2 linked regions of the Archangium violaceum genome follow. The protein of the gene in region 1 interacts with the protein of each later gene in a pairwise test. Links are inferred from orthologs where the notes say so. Each region holds a gene or a part of one and is shown in the gene's direction. Other genes may lie near its edges. The genes, in order: JQX13_RS37205 and JQX13_RS33300.

Region 1 (3,306 bases):
GCTGCAGAACCACTGGCTGATGATCATCCACCCGCCCATGCTGTACCTGGGCTACGTGGGCATGACGGTGCCCTTCGGCATCGGCGTGGCCGCGCTGCTGCGCGGGGAGATGGGCGACGCGTGGATGGCGCCCCTGCGCCGCTGGACGCTGGTGGCGTGGCTGTTCCTGTCCGTGGGCATCATCCTCGGCTCGTGGTGGGCGTACGCGGTGCTCGGCTGGGGCGGCTACTGGGCGTGGGATCCGGTGGAGAACGCGTCCTTCCTTCCGTGGCTGACGTCCACCGCGTTCATGCACTCCACACTGGTGCACGAGCGCAAGAAGATGCTGAAGCTGTGGACGCTGAGCCTGGTGCTCTCCAGCTTCGTGCTCACCATCCTGGGCACGTTCATGACACGAAGCGGCATCTTCAACTCGGTGCACAGCTTCACGCAGTCGGACATCGGCCCCACGTTCCTGGTGTTCATCGCCGTGCTGCTGTTCGTGTCCATCGCGCTGCTGGCCACGCGCGGGCACCTGCTGGTGGCCGAGAGCAGCCTCAAGTCGATGCTGTCGCGCGAGGCCACCGTGCTGGTGAACAACCTGGTGTTCGTGGCCATCACCTTCACGGTGCTGCTGGGGACGCTCTACCCGCTCATCTCCGAGGCCGTGCGCGGCATCCGGGTGAGCGTGGGCGAGCCGTACTTCAACAAGATGGCGGTGCCCGGCGGTGTGATGGTGCTGTTCCTGATGGGCGTGGGCCCGATGCTGCCGTGGGGCAGCTCGGATCCGAAGATGGTGCGCGAGCGCTTCTGGGTGCCGGCGGCGGTGGGCCTGGCGGTGGTGGGCGCGTGCCTGGCGGGCGGGCTGAGGGGCTTCTACCCGCTGCTCACCTTCGGACTGGCGGGCTTCGTCACCGTCATCACCCTGCGCGAGCTGGCGCTGCCGGTGAAGGTGCGGATGAGCGAGCGCAAGGAGGGCTTCGTCACGGCGCTCGTGGGCAGCGCCACCAAGGCGCGGCGGCGCTTCGGCGGCTACATCGTGCACCTGGGCATCGTCATCATCTTCGTGGCCGTGGCGGGCTCGTCCGCGTACGTGACGCACACCTCGGGCACGGTGCGCCAGGGCGAGACGCTCAAGGTGGGCGACTACCAGGTGAAGTACCTGGGGCTCACCAGCGGCCAGGAGCCGCACCGCACCTACATGGCCACGCGGGTGCAGGTGACGGCGCCGGACGGCAGCGTCAGCGAGATGGCACCCCGGATGAACTACTACGAGCGCATGACGGATCCGGTGGGCACGCCGGCGGTGCGCGAGACGGTGAAGGAAGACCTCTACCTGTCGCTGATGGCCTTCTCCGAGGAGCGGGGCACGGCGAGCTTCAACGCGTGGATCTTCCCGCTGGTGGGGTGGATCTGGTGGAGCATCCCCGTGCTGGTGCTGGGGACGCTGATCGCGCTGTGGCCGTCGCGGAAGGCGCGCGCGGTGGCGCAGGCCGAGACGCCGGCGGCGGGTGCTCCGCCCGAGGCGGGTGGTGAGATGAATCGGGGTGCGGCATGAAATGGCGCGTCACGCTCAGCTTCGTCGTCGTGTGCCTGGGCCTGCTGGCGGTGCTCTACAAGGGCTTCGGCAGCAACCCGCGCGAGGTGCCCTTCATGCTCAAGGGCCAGCCGGCATCGCCCTTCACGCTGCGGGCGCTGAACAGCGGGATGCGGGTGAGCCTGGACGAGCTCAAGGGCCGGCCCGTGGTCATCAACTTCTGGGCGTCCTGGTGCGGGCCCTGCAAGATGGAGCACCCGGTACTCGAGTGGGGCGCGCGGGAGTTCGGCGGCCAGGCCCAGTTCCTGGGCATGGTCTTCGAGGACACCGAGGACAACGCGCGGCGGTTCCTGTCGCAGATGGGCGCGAGCTTCCCCCAGCTGGTGGATCCCAACTCGCAGGTGGCGGTGGACTACGGCGTGGCCGGCGTGCCGGAGACGTACTTCATCGACGCGCAGGGCATCATCCGGGGCAAGCACGTGGGGCCGATCGATCCGGAGTCGCTGGCGAACTGGCTCAAGGAGCTGTCCACGAGCGCCCCCACGGCGAAGCAGTAGCCTCGAAACTCCAGTAGACTCCGAGAGGCAAGAGCCCAGGGCCCGAGGGCCCGGGTGCCGGAGGCCGTAGCCCATGCGGTGCAAGGAGTGCGGAGAGGGCGCCAGGGACGAGACCCTGCGCTACTGCGAGAACTGTGGGGCGAAGATGCCCACGCCCCCACCCGGCACCATCCGCCGGACGGGTACACGCACCGCCATCCAGACATCGGGGAGGACGCGGAGCACCACGGCGGTGCCCGCCGCCTCCGCCCGAAGCGAGGCCGAGGACACGCCGCCCCGCCCGCGCCCGGCACGCGCGGAGGAGGAGGACGAGCGCACGGATCCGGGCCTGCCCCCGAAGCCGCCGTACGACGGACCGGTGTGGCTGGCGCACGTCCCGGGACACTCGCCGAGCGTGCTGGGCGTGGGGCTGCTCGCGGTGGCGCTGGTGCTCTCCATCCTGCCCTTCTTCGCGGGAGTGGGGCCCTTCTGGTCCCTGGTGGTATTCGTGGGCGGGTGGCTGGTGACGGCGCGCGAGCTGCGCGGGGCCGGAGAGAAGCACCCGCTGGTGGATTGGGTGCCCGACAGCCTGCTGCGCCCGGTGGTGCCGGCGGTGTTCGTGGTGGTGACGGCGGCGCTGGCGATCCGGATGCTCGGCATCGGCCTCACGCCCCTGCTGTGGCTGGGAGGCGCGGGGCTGCTCGGCTTCGACCAGTACCGCAAGGAGTACGTGGGAGGGACCGGGTGGAGCCGCCTCTTCGAGCCGCGCCAACTGCTTCGGGGGGTGGCCCCGGTGGCGCTCGGAGGTACGGCGCTGTGCCTGGCGGCGCTGTTCCTCACGTGGGTCCCCGCGCGAACCTCGACGCACGGCCCGGGTCCGGTGCCCCAGGCGCCGCCGGAGCTGCGCGTGGTGGACGCGCCCCGCCCGGCCGACGACGTCCTCTACAACCTGCTCGAGGAGTCCTACGACAAGGGCTGGGACCAGCCATTCGCCGTGTCGGTGGAGCTGATGCTCCTCGCGGTGCTGGGCGTGATGGCGCTGCGCCCGGAGGTGCCGAGGCCGGATTGGCTGCGCTTCTCACCCATCGGGGTGGTGGTGCTCGGCCTCATCTGGATGCTCGTGCACGGAGGGCTGCTCGCGGGCCCCCTGCTCTTCCTGGCGGGCCTGGCCGCGGTGGGCTTCGCCTCGGTGTACCGGGCATTCTCGCGAGAGGCGTGAGCGCGAGGACCCACGCCTCCGATGCGCGCACCTAG
Region 2 (3,150 bases), 990 kb from region 1 along the record:
TCATCGGCACCTACAAGCTGGGCGAGACGATGGTGGACGTGCTCTTCAAGCCCTTCCTCGTCGACATGGGCTTCACGGCCGCGCAGATCGGCCAGTGGGTGGGGACGTGGGGCACCGTGGCGTCGCTGCTCGGCTCGGCCGCGGGCGGACTGCTCGCCAGCCGGATGCCGCTGCTGGGGGCGTTGGCCCTCGCCTCGTGCCTGCGCGTGTTCCCGCTCGGAGGGGAGTGGTGGCTGGCGCTCCATGGTCCCACGGCGTCGGGCGTCATCGCCGTCACGGTGGCGGAGCACTTCTTCGGAGGGGTGCTCACCACGGTCCTGTTCGCGTTCATGATGTCGCGGGTGGACCGGCGCATCGGGGCCACGCACTACACGTTGCTGGCGAGCGTGGAGGTGCTGGGCAAATCGCCTGGGGGGCCCCTGGCTGGCCTGCTCGCCACCGGGGCGGGCTGGAGCTACGCGGACGTGTTCCTGTTCGGCATGGTGCTCTCGGTGGCCTTCGTGTTGCTCCTGTTCCCCCTGCGCCGGACGGAGCCCTCGCCCCAGCCCGCTTCACCTCCGGTATAGGAAGAGGGAGTCGGGAGCGGCTGTTCGTTCGCCGGTAGAATGGGCGGAAGGGGGCTGGCATGGCGGGCCGGATTCCGTTACCTGCTCGCCTCGCGGGGGCCCGGTAGGGCAAAGAGGAGCCACATGGAAGCGAAGAAGAAGGTCGGAGTCATCGCGGCGGTATTCGGGCTGGCCGTGGCGGTCATTCCCTTTCTCCTCCCGACGGGCCCGAGCTCGAGCCTGGACGCGGCGCGTTTCCTCGAGGCCGGCAGCTTCGCGCTCGGCGCGGCCGTGGTGTTCGCCGGGGGGCTGCTCACCGCGATGACGCCGTGCGTCTACCCGCTCATCCCCATCACCGTGTCCGTCTTCGGGGCGCGCAAGGCCGAGGGCCGGGGCAAGGCGCTCGTGCTGACCAGCGCGTACATCGTCGGCATGGGGGGGGTGTTCAGCGCGCTGGGCGTGCTGGCGGCGAAGACGGGGCAGGCCTTCGGCTCGATGCTCGGGAGTCCCGTGGTGGTGACGGGGCTGGCGGTGTTCCTCCTGGCGTTGGCCACGTCCATGTTCGGCGCCTTCGAGCTGGCGCTGCCCCAGGAGCTGCAGCAGCGGCTCAACTCGGTGGGGGGCTCGGGCCTCACGGGGGCCTTCCTCATGGGCAGCGTGTCCGGCTTCCTCGCGGCCCCGTGCACCGGGCCGGTCCTGACGGGCCTGCTGGCCTTCGTGGCGAAGTCGCAGAGCACCGTGCTCGGCGCGGCGCTGCTCTTCATCTACGCGCTCGGCATTGGCGTGCCCTTCTTCCTCATCGGCGTCTTCACCGTGCGGCTGCCCCGGGGCGGCGTGTGGATGGAGTGGGTGAAGAGCGTGCTGGGCATCGTGCTGGTGGCGCTCGCCATCTCGTACCTGAAGGACGGTTTCCCGGCGGTGGGCGGGGTGGTGAAGGGCCTGGCCGATCAGCTCGGTCGCGCACCCGGCGCGGCCATCGCCGCGGTGCTGGCCATGCTGGGCGTGCTGCTGGGCGCCATCCACCTGTCCTTCAAGGAGGGCGCGCGCGACTTCACGCTCAAGGGCTTCGGCGTGGCGTTGGTGGTGGTGGCGCTGGTGGTGCGGGGGGGCGCCATGGACACGAAGAGCGTGGGCTCCCTGTGGGTGTCGCTCGGCCTGATGGAGCAGCCGAAGGCGCCCTCCTTCGAGTGGCACGCGGTGATGCCGGCCAAGGGCAGCGGCTTCTCGTCCGAGTCCTTCGAGCAGGTGCTGGCCCGCGCGAGGAGCGAGGGCCGGCCGGTGATGATCGACTTCTTCGCGGAGTGGTGCGCGGCCTGCAAGGAGCTGGACCGTGAGACGTACCCGGCCCTCGAGGTCATCGAGGAGTCGGGCCGCTTCGTCAACGTGAAGGTCGACGCCACGAACGGCGATGACGCCCTGGACGCGCTGATGGAGCGCTTCGGGGTGGAGGGCCTGCCCACGGTGGCGTTCATCTCCTCCACCGGGGAGCTCCTCCCGGCCCCCCGGGTGACGGGCTTCCTCGAGCCGCGCTCCTTCGTCGTGGAGATGAAGAAGGTCAACTAGCGCGAGCGCCCGTCGCGGCGGCTACGCGTCGCGGTGGACGGTGTCGGGCGAGAAGGCGGGGAGGCAGATGGCGATGTACTCGGCGCCCTCGGCCTCGGGGGTGCTGTAGCGCACCCACTCGCCGGGCTCGGTCACCACGGCCTGCCCCGCGCGCACGTCCAGGTGCCCGCCCTTGTGCTCCACACGCAACAGGCCCTTGAGCACCACGGTCATCTCCCGGAACTCGGGCGTCTGGCCGGGCTCCACCCACCCTCCGGGGCTGCGCATGTGGGCGACGCTGAGATCGCCCTGCTTCGTGTTCACCCGCCCCACGTACTCGTCGATGAGCTTGGGCTTGTTGCCCGCGGCGGTGATGCGCGTGGGGGCGGCGATGAGGGTCGGCATGGCTCGTTCTCCTGGGGAAGGGGTACGGCGTGCTACCGGACGGAGTCGCCGGCCACCGCGGGGCTGCCGCTGGCCTTCAGGAACTCGAGCGCCTTGTCCAGCACCTCGTCCCTTCCGGCCTGGATACCCGCGAGTGTCGGCCTCACGAAGACCTGGGGCCTCAGGCCCATCCGCTGCAACTGGCGTCCATCCACGTGCCGCACGTCGTGGCCGGTGAAGATGAGCGAGATGCCGCCGGGCAGCACCAGGTCCGTGATGTCGCCGTTGGCACCCGCGCTCGGGCTGCCGATGAAGGTGGTGCCGTTCGCGACCTCGAAGAACAGGCCCGAGTGCTCGGACTGGCTGATGGCCCGCTCGTCGATGAGCATCACCGTCCGGCCGCGGTACAGGGTCACGTTGGCCTTCGGCAGCTCCTGGAAGAACTTGAACCGGCCATTCGCCTCCTCCTTGGAGACGGCCGAGATGACGTTGCGCTCGAACACCGCCGCGTAGCGCGCCTTGCGCGTGTTGAGATACGGCGCGATGGCCCAGGCCGTCCCGTTCGGGTAGCCGCGCATGTCGAACACGAGCGCCCGCGTGTTCTTCAGCTTCCCGAACATCGCCTCCACCTCGGACACCTGCAGGCGGGTCAGGTCCACGTAACCGATGTTGTCCCCGA

What was found.
Region 2: the proteins of JQX13_RS37205 (region 1) and JQX13_RS33300 interact in binary tests that used the Escherichia coli proteins (3 or more experiments, as listed by UniProt). The link is inferred for Archangium violaceum from one-to-one orthologs.

Annotation. Positions count from the first base shown.
Region 1 is NZ_CP069338.1:8,750,418-8,753,723, reverse strand. The notes cover bases 304-3,303. They hold JQX13_RS37205 (TlpA family protein disulfide reductase), read left to right. Parts: upstream 304-1,533; coding sequence 1,534-2,073; downstream 2,074-3,303. Other genes in these bases: JQX13_RS37195 (hypothetical protein), read right to left, coding at 3,303-3,303; JQX13_RS37200 (hypothetical protein), read left to right, coding at 2,147-3,271; JQX13_RS37210 (heme lyase CcmF/NrfE family subunit), read left to right, coding at 304-1,537. In the rest of the region: more of JQX13_RS37210, read left to right, coding at 1-303; more of JQX13_RS37195, read right to left, coding at 3,304-3,306. UniProt on the Escherichia coli protein: Involved in disulfide bond formation. Catalyzes a late, reductive step in the assembly of periplasmic c-type cytochromes, probably the reduction of disulfide bonds of the apocytochrome c to allow covalent linkage with the heme.
Region 2 is NZ_CP069338.1:7,762,007-7,765,156, forward strand. Bases 55-2,898 are described here. They hold JQX13_RS33300 (protein-disulfide reductase DsbD family protein), read left to right. Parts: upstream 55-689; coding sequence 690-2,108; downstream 2,109-2,898. Other genes in these bases: JQX13_RS33295 (MFS transporter), read left to right, coding at 55-566; JQX13_RS33305 (cupin domain-containing protein), read right to left, coding at 2,130-2,492; JQX13_RS33310 (S41 family peptidase), read right to left, coding at 2,525-2,898. In the rest of the region: more of JQX13_RS33295, read left to right, coding at 1-54; more of JQX13_RS33310, read right to left, coding at 2,899-3,150. UniProt on the Escherichia coli protein: Required to facilitate the formation of correct disulfide bonds in some periplasmic proteins and for the assembly of the periplasmic c-type cytochromes.